Regions from separate parts of the Nesterenkonia lacusekhoensis genome, predicted to be linked through region 2. Evidence: riboswitches for the same ligand, from Rfam matches in the RefSeq annotation. Region 2 holds a riboswitch; the other holds the start of a gene.

Region 1 (7,243 bases), 280 kb from region 2:
GCCACGCAGGTCAGCATCAGGGTCCGCTGCCGCTGAGCCTCGATCAGCTCACCGCCGGCGGAAGCCTCCCGGATCAGCGGAGCCGCAGAGGACGCCGAGGGCAGCGCCAACACACCCTCGCCGACCCAGCCGCGCACCTTCTCACGCACCTGAGCGATCAGCTCGCGGGCCCGCACCTCGTCATCGGCACTGAAGCTCTCCGCGCGGCGGAAGCGGGCCGCCACATCGGGAGCCAGCTGCTCCCAGTGCTCGGCCACCCACTCGCCGTGGTTGGTCCAGGCCTCCCGGCCCTGCACTGTGCTGAAGGCGGTCACCCACTGCCCCAGCGTCTCCTCGTCCAGGGCCACGTCCAGCTGGGTGGCCTCGGCGGCGGCGCTGCGCACCGCCTGGGCCACCTCCGGATCGGCCAGGTCGGTCAGCTGCGGGATCGCCTTGAGCTCGCCCAGAGCGCGCGACGCCGGCCAGGCCACCGGCCCCTTGGGCACGATCAGCCGCGGACTGGTGCTGGCCATCCCGCCCATCGCCGAGGGCACAGAGGCCGCGGCGGCCGCCACCTCGGTCTCGGGGATCAGCACCTCGGCGGCATCGGCCAGAGCCTGCGGGGTCCGGGTCATCCATCCGACGGTGTCGAAGCTGTCGGCCAGCGGCAGCAGGCCCTCACGGCTCACCAGATCATGGGTGGTCCGGATGCCCCACAGGCCCTGATAGGCCGAGGGCACGCGGATGGACCCGCCGGTGTCCGTGCCGAGCCCGATGCTCGCATGCCCCAGAGCCACGGCCGAGGCCGAGCCGGAGCTGGACCCGCCGCTGATCCGCCGCGGCGCACGCGGGTTCGGCGGGGTTCCGTAGTGGGTGTTGGTGCCGGCCAGGCTGTAGGCGAACTCGTCGGTGGCCGCCAGACCGGTGATCTCAGCACCGGCCTCCAGCAGCGTCTCCACGGCGGGCGCCGTCGCCTCCTGCACCTGGGCCTCAGCCAGATAGGCCGGGGACCCGGCACCCACCCGCTGTCCGGCCACGGAGAAGAGATCCTTGACCGCCACCGTGTGACCGGCCAGCGCGCCTTGCTCCTTCGCCTCCGCCGCAGCGGGCACCAACGGTGCGCCCAGCACGCGCCAGACCCTGCGGTCGAAGACGGGCGGGGCCACCATCACATGGGCCACGGAGCACTGCCAGCCCTGGTGGCCGGCGTCGGGGTTGTCAGATCTGGTCCACACCTGGGTCTGCTGGCCGCGCCCTGTGGAGGCGCCGGAGGCATCCACCAGCTCGGTGATCGCCACGGTGGAGGCGTGATCGGAGCCCAGCGCACGCACATGCAGCTCCACGATCCGCCGCTTGGGCGCACCTCCGCGAGCGCCGCGGAATCCGGTGATCTCCTCGTGGGAGACCATCAGCCCGGAGGCGTCGCCGCGCAGCGTCTGCTCCCCCGGGGCGAAGAGGTGAGCCATCGTCTCCAGGTCATCAGCCATCAGCGCCTGCTCATAGGCCCAGAAGGCCGCTTCCACATCCGGTCGATCATCACCCTGAGCAGCAGGACGCCGGTACTGCGGGACTCCATCCTGGTCGATGGTCACCTGCTGGTCATCACCGTGCTGAACGTTCACCGGACCCCCTTGAAGTCCTCGAGCTTCACCCGCGCATGGACACCCTTGACGATATCCACCACCTGGGAGATGTTGAAGTCCGTGGCGGCGGAGAGGTACGCGTAGGCGTGCTCGGGGTCCAGACCCCAACGGGCCTGCAGCAGCGCGATCGCATTGCGCACACAGTTCTGCACTGCCAGGTCCAGGTCCTCGTCCATGCCGGTGGGGATCAGGTGCTCGGCCGTCTCGGCGATGGGGCCCACCTGGTCGCCGAAGCGTGTCAGCGCCTCCTCGCGCGCCACCACGTCGAAGCTCACATGTCCGCGCAGGCTGGCCTCCATGGCGGTCAGGGCGACCTCTCCGTCACCTTGGGCGAAGTGCGGATCACCGACGAAGGCCAGGGCACCAGGGACCTGCACAGGGATATAGAGGGAGGCGCCCTCGGTGAGCAGCGCGATGTCGATGTTTCCGCCGTGGCGTCCGGGAGGCACAGAGTGCGGGCGGTCCTCGCCGTCCACGGCCACACCCATCGTGCCGAAGAAGGGGGCCAGGTCGAAGCTGACCGTCCGCTCCGCGCCGGCGAAGGGTGCGATGGTGCCCTTGGCTCTCCCCTGCGATTCATCCACCGCTGCGAAGACGGAGACGCTCTCCTGGGCCCGCGGGAACTCCTCGGGAAGCGCTCCCTTGCCGTGCCGGTTGGAGATCACGCCGTAGGGCACGCGGCGCTCCAGCCTGTTCACCGTGATCTTCAGGAAGTCGCCGGGACGGGCATCCTCCACGTAGATCGGCCCGGTGTTCACATGCGGACCGTCCTGGGTCGGGCGGCGCGGATGATCGCTTGCCGCCAGCGCGACGGCGTCGCGGAGCACCTGCTCCTCCTGCACTCCGTGCCGGGCGAAGTAGGCGCGCGGATCCCGCCCCTGGTCCTCCAGAATCCCCTCATGGGACAGGGTGTCGATCACGACCTCCTCCCCCGGAGCGATGCGCAGCACCGGGTCATCGGCGGCGCAGGGCAGGCGGCCCCACAGGACGTTTTCATCAGTGGCGGGGAGGTAGGCGGCACCTTCGGGGACATGGTCGCCGGGCTGGAGGATTCTGGTCATAGGCCACAGTGTTACAGCCCCGTGTTACGCCGAAGTGTCGGGAAGCTCAGAGGCCCAATGTGCGGCGCATCTGATCTGCCAGCTGGTCCGGGCTGGTCAGGAAGCCGTCATGACCGATGGGTGAGGCGATCATGTGCACCTCATGCTCGCCGGGCAGAAGCTCGGCGATCTCGCGGGACTGCTCCGGGAAGTAGAGCCGGTCGCTGTCCACCGCGGCCAGGAACGGCACCGCGGTGATGTTCTGCAGAGCCTGCGCCGCTCCCCCGCGGCCGCGGCCGACGTCGTGGCTCATCAGCGCCTCGGTCAGCACGATGTAGGCATTGGGGTCGAAGCGGGAGGACAGCTTCTCCGCCTGATGGTCCAGATAGGACTCCACCTGGTAGCGCCCACGCCGACGGGAGGACCACCCGAAGGGTTCCTCCCGGCCCTGGGGCTCACGGCCGAACCGCACCGAGAGCTCAGTCTCTGTGCGGTAGGTGATGTGGGCGATCCGCCGCGCCAGCTGCAGACCGGCCTCGGGCACGGTCCCGCCGTAGTAGTCGCCGCCGTGGAAATGAGGGTCGTTCTCCACGGCCTTGATCTGGGCCTGCCCGAAGGCGATCTGCTCGGCAGTCGACGCCGCCCCGCAGGCGAAGACGGCGACGCCGCCCACCCGATCCGGGTAGGTGGCCGCCCATTCCAGAGCGCGCGCCCCACCCATGGAGCCGCCGATGACGGTATGGAACTCAGTGATCCCCAGCTGATCGGCCAGGCGTGCCTCCAGATGCACCGAGTCCCTGATCGTCACGAACGGGAAGCGGGACCCCCAGGGCTCACCCTCCGGGTCCGGAGAGGCAGGGCCGGTGGAGCCGTAGCAGCCGCCGACCATGGCCGGAGCCACGACGAACCAACGCTCCGGATCGATGGGACGGCCCGCACCGAGCAGGCTCTCCCACCAGCCGGATCCGGGGTCCGCCTCCGTCGGGGCGACATGGGTGTCTCCGGTGAGTGCGTGGGCGACGAGGATCGCGTTGTCCCCGGCCTCGTTGAGGGTCCCCCACGTCTCGAAGGCGATCTCGACCGAGGGCAGGAACCTGCCGGTCTCGAAGGTGTAGGCCCCCACCTCCGCGATCTGCAGCGCCCCGGCGGGACGGTGTCCGAAATCGTTCGCCGGGGCAGCCGCGGCGCAGGGGGCCTGCAGAGTCATCGCGCAGAGGTTCCTGCCGCTGCACCGGCAGGAGCGGCCGCCTCTGTCGCCGGCTGCGGCGCATTCTGCCCCACGGCGTCCAGAGCCTGCCGCAGGTCGGCCAGGATGTCGTCCAGGTGCTCGATCCCCACAGAGAGGCGCACCACGCCCGGCTTCACGCCGGCGGCCTTCTGGTCCTCCGGGGTGAGCTGACGGTGGGTGGTCGAGGCCGGGTGGATGGCCAGAGAGCGCACATCGCCCACGTTCGCCACCAGGGAATGCAGCTGCAGGGCGTCCACCACGGCCTGGCCGTTGGCGGCCTGGGCCGCGGCATCCTCCCCGTGGACCTCGAAGGACAGCACGGCTCCCACACCGTGGGGAAGGTACTTCTGGGCATGCTCCCAGCAGGGGCTCTCCGGAAGTCCGGAGTAGAAGACCTGGCGGACGGCCGGGTGATCGCGCAGGAAGCGAGCCACGGCCGCGGCGTTGTGCACGTGGCGCTCCACGCGCAGGCTCAGCGTCTCCAGGCCGAGGTTGATCTCGAAGGCGTTGTGCGGTGACAGCGTGGGGCCCAGGTCCCGCAGCAGCTGCACCCGTGCCTTCAGGACGAAGGACAGATTCACCCCGAAGATGCCCTCGGGCCCCAGATCCCTGCCGAAGACCAGACCGTGATAGCTCTCGTCCGGCTCGTTGAAGCCGGGGAACCGGTCCGGATGCTTGGAGTAGTCGAAGGTGCCGGCGTCGACGATGATCCCGGCGATGGCCGTGCCGTGCCCGCCCAGGAACTTCGTGGCGGAGTGGACCACCACATCGGCGCCGAACTCGATGGGCCGGCACAGGTACGGCGTGGCCAGCGTGTTGTCGACCACCAGCGGCACGCCGACCTCATGGGCGGTGTCGGCCACGCTCTCGATGTCCAACACGTCGGTGCGGGGGTTGGCCACCGTCTCGGCGAAGAAGGCCGCAGTGTTCGGCTGAACGGCGGCCCGCCAGGAGGCGACGTCGTCCGGGTCCTCCACAAAGCTGACGTCGATGCCCAGCTTGGGCAGGGTGTGCTTGAAGAGGTTCTGCGTGCCGCCGTAGAGCGAGGGCGAGGCGACGATGTGCCCACCGCCCTCGGCCAGGTTCAGCAGGGCCAGGGTGGTCGCCGCCTGGCCCGATCCCACAGCGAGCGCTCCCACGCCGCCCTCCAGAGCCGCAACCTTGTCCTCCACGGCCTGGACCGTGGGGTTGCCGATGCGGGAGTAGATGGGGGCGATCTCCTCCAGACCGAAGCGCCGTGCGGCGGCCTCGGCGTCGGGGAAGACGAAGGAGGTGGTCTGCTGGATGGGCAGGGCCCGGGCCCCGGTGACGGGGTCCGGGGAGACTCCGGCATGGATCTGCCGGGTCTCGAAGTGGGCGGACTGGATGTCCAAGGTGGGTTCGGTCGATGCAGCCATCGAATACACTCCGTGAAACTCGCGCTTGCCCGGCGGCGTCCTCCGCCGGACCTGGTCGTCACCCGGGGCACCCCACCGCGAAGTGGAGGGTTGCCGGCCAGCAAACCGGGGTTTTGCGCTGGCGCTCTTGACCTGGGAATAAGTCTGCCTGCGCGCCGTGAAAAGGGCAAGTCACTGTTACGCGAGGTGTAGCCGCTCAGAGCTGCGGCAGGGCAGACTCCTGAAAGGTCCACGGATCACACGGAAGATCCTCCAGCCGGAAGGCCTCCGACGCATGGCCCAACGACCCCGGGGGCAGACCGAGCGAGTCCAGCAGCAGGTCGCGGACGGCGTCGGGTCCGATGCCCCGTTCCCGGAGCTGGGCCAGGGTGACCGCACCGTCGCGTTTGGCGAGTCTGCGGCCCTCGGGGCTGAGCACCAGCGGGACATGGATGTACTCCACCGCCGAGCGGGCCTGCGCACCGTAGAGCAGCTCCCGCAGGTAGGCCTGCCGCGGCGCGGAGGAGGCCAGATCGTCACCGCGCAGCACCTGGTCCACGCCGGTGAGGTGGTCATCGACCACCACAGCCAGGTTGTAGGCGGCGGTGCCGTCGTTGCGGATCAGCACCAGATCATCGACGACGCCGTCCACGCGGCCCAGCAGCCGGTCCTCGACGCTCTGCTCACGCTGCCAATCCGGAACGCGCAGCCGCAGCGCCGGCGGACGCTGCTCCCGACGCCGGGCCCGGTCCTGCTCGCTGAGAGTCCGGCAGGTGCCCGGATAGGCGCCTGGCGGGGCGTGGGGTGCCCGCGCCGCCTCCTGGATCTCGCGCCGGGTGCAGAAGCATTCGTAGACCAGGCCTCGGCTGCGGAGCTCAGCGACGGCGTCGTCGTAGATGTCCTGACGCTGGGACTGCCGGAGGACGTCGCCGCCGAAGGTGATCCCCAGAGACTCCAGATCAGCGCGCTGACGCTCAGCCGAGCCGGCGACGGTGCGGCCGGCGTCGAGATCCTCGTAACGCAGCAGCAGCTGACGGTCCTCGGCGTGGGCGGCCAGCCAGGCGAGCAGGGCCGTGCGCAGGTTCCCCAGGTGCAGATCTCCTGAGGGGCTGGGTGCATAACGGCCTGCGGGCATCGGTCAGCGGCTCACTTCACCGGCAGATGCTCACCGGAGCTGCGGGTTTCGGATTCGGGAGTCTCGGAGCCTTCCGCCGAGCTGCCCCCGGCCTCCAGGTCGATGCCCTGCAGCGTCTTCGGCACCAGGGAGACCGCGATCAGCGAGATCAGCGAGAGGCCGGAGAGGTAGAGGCCGATCATCCATCCCTGGCCGGTGGCGTCGTAGATGGCCTGGGCGATGGTCGCAGCGAAGGCTCCGCCCATGATGGAGCCGAAGGCGTAGCCGATGGACACCCCGGAGAAGCGGACATCCGCCGGGAACATCTCGGCGTAGAGGGCCGACTGCGGGCCATAGGAGGGGCCCAGGCCGATGGTCAGCACGAACACCGCGAGCGCGAACATCAGCAGAGAGCCGGTGTCGATCAGGAACCACATCGGGATACACCAGAGGATCAGGATCCCGAAGCCGATCTGATAGGTCAGCACGCGGCCGATGCGGTCGCTGATCCAACCGCCGAAGTAGGTGAAGATGAACCAGCCCAGCGCGCCCACCAGGGAGGCGATCAGCGTGTCGGTGGTGGAGAATCCCACGGCGCTGGAGGCGTAGGAGGCGAAGAAGACGATGATCATGTAGCCCGCGGCGTTGTTGGCCGAGAAGATCAGAGCGGTCAGGAAGACGTTCTTCTTATGGGTGGTCAGCAGCTCCTTGAGCGGAGCCGAGGACTCCTTCTTCCGCTGCTTCATCTCGGCGAAGACCGGGGACTCCTCCACCCGGCGGCGGATCAGGTAGGCCACCACGATCAGCACGAAGGAGAAGAGGAACGGCATGCGCCAGCCCCATTCCAGGAACTGCTCCTCGGT
Region 2 (7,243 bases):
GCCGCTGAGCACCACGAAGGCGACGGCGGCATGACCGGTGGTGGCGTCATAGCAGGGCGCGACGCCGGCCTCGACCACATCGGGATGGGTCACCAGGGCGGATTCGATCTCGATGGTGGAGAGCAGATGGCCGGAGACATTGATGGCGTCGTCGATGCGGCCCAGGATCCAGATGTCGCCCTCGGCGTCGCGGCGGGCCCCGTCCCCGGCGAGGAACCAGCCGCGACCGCCCTCGGCCTGGGCGTACTTCTCCCAGTAGGAGGTGTAGAACCGCTCCGGGTCGCCCCAGACGGTCCGTGCCATGGAGGGCCCGGTCCGGGTGACGACGATGTTGCCCTGGACGTCGGTGCCCGAGGGGTTGCCGAACTCATCGACCACGGCGGTCTTCCATCCGGGCATCTCCCGGGCCACCGAACCCGGCTTGAACCGGGAGGGATCCCGCTGCTCCGGCCTGGGGGAGAGGACGGTGGAGCCGGACTCGGACTGCCACCAGGTGTCCACCAGTGGGAGGGCCGGCCGGCCGGCGTCGTTCCCCTCCTCCCGGGTGTCCCGGCCGATCTCCCGGCGCAGCCACTCGGCGGCCTCCGGGTTCACCGCCTCTCCCACGGTCCCGCCCAGACGGATGGAGGAGAGGTCATAGTCGGCAGGGATGCCTGAAGGCCACCATCCCATCAGCGAACGGATCAGCGTGGGGGCGGTGTAGTAGCTGGTCACCCGGTGGCGCTGGATGATCTCGAAGTGCCGACCGGCGTGGGGGACGTTCGGCACGCCCTCGTAGATCACCTGGGTGGCTCCGGCGCCCAGCGGCCCGTACATCTCATAGGTGTGGGCGGTGACCCAGGCGAGGTCGGCGGTGCACCAATGGACGTCGGCGTCGCGCTGGTCCGGATCCGGATGCGCGAACAGCCGCAGGTAGCTGTAGACAGCACCGGTCAGGTAGCCGCCGGTGGTGTGCACCAGCCCCTTGGGCTTTCCGGTGGTCCCCGAGGTGTACATGATGAACAGCGGGGTCTCGGCCTCGAAGAACTGCGGCTCGTGCTCGGCCGAGGCGGTGTCGACGATCTCGTGCCACCAGATGTCGCGGCCCAGGCCGTCGCCGTTGAGGTCCTCGGAGCTCCACGGGATCTCACTGCCGGTGCGGCGCAGCACCAGCACGTGTTCGATCTGGTTCTCCCCGGCGACGGCGGCGTCGGCGTTCTCCTTGACCGGGACCGCCCTGCCGCGCCGGAACTGGCCGTCGGTGGTGACCAGCAGCTTGGCCCCGGTGTCCTCCACGCGGAACTGCAGCGCCTCAGCGGAGAAGCCGCCGAAGACCAGCGAATGCACCGCACCGATCCGCGCGCAGGCCAGCGTGATCACGATGGTCTCCACCAGCACCGGCAGGTAGATGACCACGCGGTCGCCCTGGGTGACGCCGAGGGACTCCAGGGCGTTGGCGGCCCGGTTCACCCTCTCCTGCAGGTCGGCGTAGGTGACGTCCTCGCGATCGCCCGGCTCGCCCTCGAAGTGCAGAGCGACGACGTCGCCGCGGCCGGTCTGGACATGACGGTCCACGCAGTTCACCGCCGCGTTGAGCTTCCCGTCCTCGAACCAGCGCATCTGCGGGCCGCGCCGGGCCTCAGGGTCAGGCGGGGTCCAGCTGTGGGTGGTCTGGAAGCCGGTCTCCCAGTCCAGCAGTCCTGCGGCCCGGGCCCAGAAGTCCAACCGCGCGGCCTCTGCCTCCGGGGTGTCATCGCTCAGGTCCGGCTCATCCCAGGCATGGACGTCGGACTCCAGCGGGTGTGCGGTCCTGGTGTGGGCGGCCCGTGGGTGTGCGGTCCTGGTGTGTGTGCTCAGGCCCATTTCGTCAGCGCCTTTCGTTCGATCACACCGAGCAGAGCATCGGTGAGCTTGCCCAGCAGGGCCAGCAGCACGATCGCCAGCAGCAGGCGGTCGGTGCGGCCGTTGTTCTGCGATTCGGTCAGCAGGAACCCGAGCCCCTCGGCCGCGGCCAGCAGCTCAGCGGCGACCAGGAACAGCCAGGCCTGCGCCAGCCCCAAGCGCAGTCCGGAGAACACCGGAGGCACCACGGCGGGCAGCTGGACGGTGCCCAACAGGCGCAGGCCGTGGAAGCCGAACGCCCGGCCGGCCTCCACCAGCTGCGGATCCACGTGGCGCAGCGCCGAGTGGACTGAGGTGAAGACGGGGAAGAACGCGCCGATGGCGATCAGCAGGACCTTGGAGTCCTCACCGATGCCCACCCAGAGCAGCAGCAGCGGAACCCAGGCGAGGGAGGGGACGGCACGGAAGGCTCCCACAGTCGGGTTGAGCAGAAGGTCAGCGATCTTCGACAGGCCCAGCAGCGAGCCCAGCGCCAGTCCCAGTCCGGCACCGACGCCGAAGCCCAGCAGCACCCGCTGCAGCGAGATGCTCATGTGCTCGGCGAGCAGGCCCGATTCGTAGAGCCCGACGCCGGCCTCATAGACATCCAGCGGAGCGGGCAGCTGGATGGGGGAGAAGATCTCCAGCTCCTCGGTCACCACCCACCACACGGCCAGCAGGAGCAGCGGCACGACGGCGCCCACGGCGACTTTGGTCAGCGGATGCAGTCCGCGGCGGGTCGGCTCGGCAGTGCGACGGGCCTTTCCGGAGGCGCTGTCTCCGGTGCTGCTGGCGGGGGCCGCGGAGGCGGTGCTCTCAGCGGAGGTTCCGCTGACCGCGGCGTCGCTCGAGTCCGCGGGGGCTGCGGAGGCGGTGGAGACCTGGCTCATGCGTCCTCATCCTCTGCGATGTCGGCTTCCTCGGCCGCGTCCTCAGAGCCCTCGGCGTCGGAGGGCTCAGCCTGCTCGGCATAGTCGGTGAAGAAGAGCTCCTCGAGAGCCTCGTCCACCTGATCCTGGGAGTCGACGTCGCCGTTCTCCACGAAAGCAGGACCCACCGGCTCCAGGGACTGACGGAGGTCGTCTCCGGGCACCGGATCGATGTCGAAGTCCACCCGCTCCTCGAGGACCAGCTCGGCGACCTCGAGGTCGATGCTCGCATGCTCGGCGAGGATCTCGGCGGTCTCCTCCGGGTGCTCCAGGGCCCACTGACGAGCCTGTTCGTAGACGTCGGCCACAGTCTGGGCGACCTCGGGATGACCCTCCAGGAAATCAGCGGTGGCGTTGATCGTGGAGTAGGTGTTGAAGTCGACGTCGCGGTGCACCAGCTCAGCCCCGCTCAGCTCCGCATCGGCCATGATCGGGTCCAGGCCCGCCCAGGCATCGACGTCGCCGTTCTCCAGGGCCTGACGGCCATCGGCATGCTGCAGAGCCTGGACCTCCACATCCGCCGTCGTCAGGCCCGCCTCCTCCAGCGAGCGGGCCAGGAAGAAGAAGGGGTCCGTGGCCGGGGTGGCGGCCACCGACGCGCCCTCGAGGTCCTCCGGGCCTTGGATGTCGGAATCCGGGGTGGTCACCAGCGCCGACCATTCGGGCTGGGACTCCACGTAGAAGGTGTGGACATCAGCACCCACCGAACGGTTCAGCAGCGCGGCGGAACCGGCGGCGGAGCCCACGTCCAGGTTGCCGGCCCGCAGGTTCTCGTTGGCCTGGTTGGAGCCGTGGGACTGGATCCACTGGACCTCGGTGCCCAGCTCTTCGAGCTCCTCCTCCAGCCAGCCGTGCTCCAGCATGACCAGGGAGAGCGGGTTGTAGGTGGCGAAATCGATGGTGAGCGTCTCCAGCTCGCCGTCGTTCTCCCCGGAGCCGCAGGAGGTGGCCAGCAGCATCACAGCTGCAGTGCCGCAGAGAGCCTGGGCGGAGCGGGTGAATCGGCGAGCGGTGGTGGGCATGTGAGGCCTTTCGGTGGTGAAACGGATGTGGCGGACTGTGCCGGCGATGGACACGGTCACGGGCGGGTTCTCAGGAGGGGCGGGGCCAGGTCCAGGAGCGGGGCCGCAGCTCTCCGCCTCCGGTCCAGGGGCGGGGAGGGGACGGGTGCATCCGCGGATGCACCACGGCGTCAGTGGGTCCCGTCCACGCCCAGCCCGGAGAGCAGCTCCTCGCGCAGAGCGGCGAACTCGGCGGAGGAGCGGGAGCGGGGGCGTCGGCCGGGCACGGTGAGCAGCCGGGTGATGGTGGCGCCTTCGCGCTCGGCGTGCTCCTCAGCGCCCAACAGCAGGATGCGGTCGGCCAGCTGCAGGGACTCGTCGACGTCGTGGGTCACCAGCAGCACAGTGGTGCCGGTCTGGGCGTGGACGTCGAGGAGCAGGTCCTGCATCTTCAGACGGGTCAGAGCGTCGAGGGCGCCGAACGGCTCGTCGAGCAGCAGCACCCCGGGGCGGCGGGCCAGCGCCCGCGCCAGGGAGGCGCGCTGGGCCATGCCTCCGGAGATCTCGCGGGGACGCAGATGAGCGCGATCGCTCAGCCCGACCAGTTCCAGGAGCTCATCGACCCGTTCACGGCCCTGAGCCTTGGGAAGCCCGCGAGGCAGCCCGAGTGCGACGTTCTTCCGGATCGAGCGCCACGGCAGCAGCCGGGGCTCCTGAAAGCCGACGGCCGTACGCGGGTCGTAGCGCCGCACCGGCTCGCCAGCGATGAGGATCTGGCCCTGGTGGCCGGTGTCCAGGCCTCCGACCTGACGCAGCAGCGTGGACTTGCCGCAGCCGGAGGAGCCCAGGATGGCGATGACCTCACCGGGACGGATCTCCAGGGAGACGTCGCGCAGCACAGTGCGCTCGCCGAAGGTCCTGCCCACATTGAGCAGATCCACAGCGAGCGAAGGCGCCGGCGGGGCGGCCGCCGGAAGCGGGGTGGGTGCGTCATGGCCGCCGGTTCCGGCGGTGCTGACGGCGTCGCGCTCCAGGGTGGGTGCGGACGAGCCCATAGGAAAATCACTCCCATCGATCCTGGCGGTAGCACCTTTCGGGGAGAGGACGTCTCTCCGATGGTTGCTGCGGCGTCACAGAGCCAGATCTCTCAGCCGCTCGGGATGGTTACCAGCCCACAGTAAGCGCATCGGCTCCCGGTGGGCAAAAAGCCTCTCCCATTCTGAGACGCGGAGAAATGTTCGATCAGAGATTCTTACGTCATGTGACCGGCAGCGGGGCTCGTTTGACGTCTTCGGTGTGGCAGGACGTACAGTGAACATCAGCTGATCACGCCGCTGATCGGCTGAGACCATCCAGAGCGACTGAGAGATCTGGCTCGAAGATGTCGCAGCAACCACCCCTCGGGGCTCGGTGCTAACGCCAGGAACGATGGAGAGTGTTCATGATTTCATTGCGCCATGTCACCACGACCTTCGCCGCCCGCGGCAAGGAGCCGGTGGTCGCCGTCGAAGATGTGAGCCTTGAGATCCCGCAGGGGAGCATCCAAGGCATCATCGGCTTCTCCGGTGCCGGAAAATCCACGCTGCTGCGCAACATCAACCTGCTCGAGCGTCCCAGCACGGGCGAGGTGGAGGTCGCCGGCACCGAGCTGACCTCGCTGGACGGGGAGGAGCTGCGCCAGGCTCGCCACCAGATCGGCATGATCTTCCAGGGCTTCAACCTGGTGAACAACCTGACAGTGGCCCAGAATGTGGAGCTCTCCCTGAAGTTCGCGGGAGAGAGCTCCAAGAGCGTCCGCCAGGCCCGTGCGGCCGAGGCCCTGGAGATCGTGGACATCACGGAGAAGGCCAAGGCCTATCCGGCCCAGCTCTCCGGCGGCCAGAAGCAGCGGGTGGCCATCGCTCGTGCCCTGGCCACCCGCCCTCAGGTGCTGCTCTGCGATGAGCCCACCTCTGCCCTGGACCCCTTCACCACGGCGACGGTGCTGCAGTACCTGGCCGATGTGAACCGGGACCTGGGCATCACCGTGGTGATCGTGACCCATGAGATGGAGGTCATCAAGGCTCTGGCCGACGACGTCGCGGTCATGGAGGACGGCCGGCTGGTGGAGAAGTTCCCTGCCGCTGACCTGCACCGCGAGGACTTCACTCCGAGGACCTCCATCGGCCGTTACCTGATGAGCGATGGGATCAACGTGGACCGCGGCGGCGGGCACACCGCCGGTGCGGAAGAGAGCGCGCCCACGCCTGCTCCTCGGGTGGAGGAGAATCTCACCGCAGCAGGAGGTGTCCGCTGATGGAACGTGTCATCCAGCTGCTGCCCGAGTTCAGCGAGGCGATGCTCCAGACCTTCGCGATGATCGGCGTCGCGATCCCTTTGGCGGTGCTGCTGGGCACTCCGGTGGGGATCTGGCTGTTCATCCACGCCCCGGGCGGAATCGCTCCGCTGCCCAAGACCCATGCCGTGGTCAACGGCATCGTCAACACGATCCGGTCCTTCCCGTTCCTGATCCTGCTGATCGCGATCATCCCCTTCACCCGCCTGCTGGTGGGCACCACAGTGGGCACTGCGGCGGCGATCGTGCCGCTGACCATCAACGCGATCCCGTACTTCGCCCGGCTGGTCGAGCAGAACATCACCCAGCTCGGCACCGGAGCAGTGGAGGCCTCCCGCGCCATGGGGGCGACCAGGGGTCAGATCATCCGCAACGTCCTGCTGGTGGACGCCAAGCCGGCGATCATCGGCTCGATCACCATCACCACCGTCAGCTTCATCTCCTACTCGGCCATGGTCGGGCTGGTCGGCGGCGGCGGCATCGGCGACTTCGCCATCCGCTACGGCTACTACCGCTACGAGACCGACGTGATGCTGGTGGCCATCGTGCTGATGATCCTGCTGGTCACTGTGGTCCAGTGGGGCGGGACACGGCTGGCCAGCCTGACCGACAAACGCGTCTGAGACGTCTCTCCTCCGCACCTTCCCCCTGACGCCCAGCCCGGTCACAGGCTGAGGCGCGTCCGTCGAACACGAAAGCAGAACCCCATGAGCGATCACTCGCACGCCCCTGTCCGCCGTCTGTCGCTGACCGCAGCCGGTGCGGTCGCCCTGCTGGCCGCCTCCGGCTGCGGCCTGACCGGTGACGATGAGAACACCATCAGCATCATCGTCACCGAGTCCGCACCCTTCCAGGAGCCTGCGGAGATCGTGGCCGACCAGTTGGCGGACCAGGGCTATGAGCTCGACATCCGCTACGTCACCGACATCAACATCCCCAACCAGTCGGTGCAGGACGGCGAGTACGACGCCAACTACTTCCAGCACCTGGCCTACTTGGACAACTTCAACCGCTCCAACGATACGGAGATCGCTCCGGCGTTCTCCGTCTACTACGCCCCGGCCGGGCTCTTCTCCTTGGAATATGACTCCCTGGACGAGCTGCCCGACGGTGCCCAG

What was found. A riboswitch is a leader RNA that binds a small molecule or an ion and turns the genes downstream of it on or off. The one in region 2 is predicted to bind S-adenosylmethionine.
Region 1: another riboswitch for S-adenosylmethionine. It lies ahead of JOF45_RS09025 (O-acetylhomoserine aminocarboxypropyltransferase/cysteine synthase family protein); the one in region 2 lies ahead of JOF45_RS10325 (methionine ABC transporter ATP-binding protein).

Annotation. Positions count from the first base shown of each region.
Region 1 covers NZ_JAGINX010000001.1:1,915,421-1,922,663, forward strand. The annotation lists gene JOF45_RS09010 (AtzH-like domain-containing protein) at 1-1,601, opposite strand, end outside; gene JOF45_RS09015 (acetamidase/formamidase family protein) at 1,598-2,683, opposite strand; gene metX (homoserine O-acetyltransferase MetX) at 2,730-3,869, opposite strand; gene JOF45_RS09025 (O-acetylhomoserine aminocarboxypropyltransferase/cysteine synthase family protein) at 3,866-5,287, opposite strand; SAM riboswitch class IV at 5,304-5,420, opposite strand; gene gluQRS (tRNA glutamyl-Q(34) synthetase GluQRS) at 5,484-6,401, opposite strand; gene JOF45_RS09035 (MFS transporter) at 6,413-7,243, opposite strand, start outside.
Region 2 covers NZ_JAGINX010000001.1:2,192,639-2,199,881, reverse strand. The annotation lists gene JOF45_RS10345 (acetate--CoA ligase) at 1-1,842, opposite strand, end outside; gene JOF45_RS10340 (ABC transporter permease) at 1,833-2,750, opposite strand; gene JOF45_RS10335 (aliphatic sulfonate ABC transporter substrate-binding protein) at 2,747-3,871, opposite strand; gene JOF45_RS10330 (ABC transporter ATP-binding protein) at 3,982-4,845, opposite strand; SAM riboswitch class I at 4,856-4,957, opposite strand; SAM riboswitch class I at 5,136-5,225, shown strand; gene JOF45_RS10325 (methionine ABC transporter ATP-binding protein) at 5,232-6,086, shown strand; gene JOF45_RS10320 (methionine ABC transporter permease) at 6,086-6,748, shown strand; gene JOF45_RS10315 (MetQ/NlpA family ABC transporter substrate-binding protein) at 6,833-7,243, shown strand, end outside.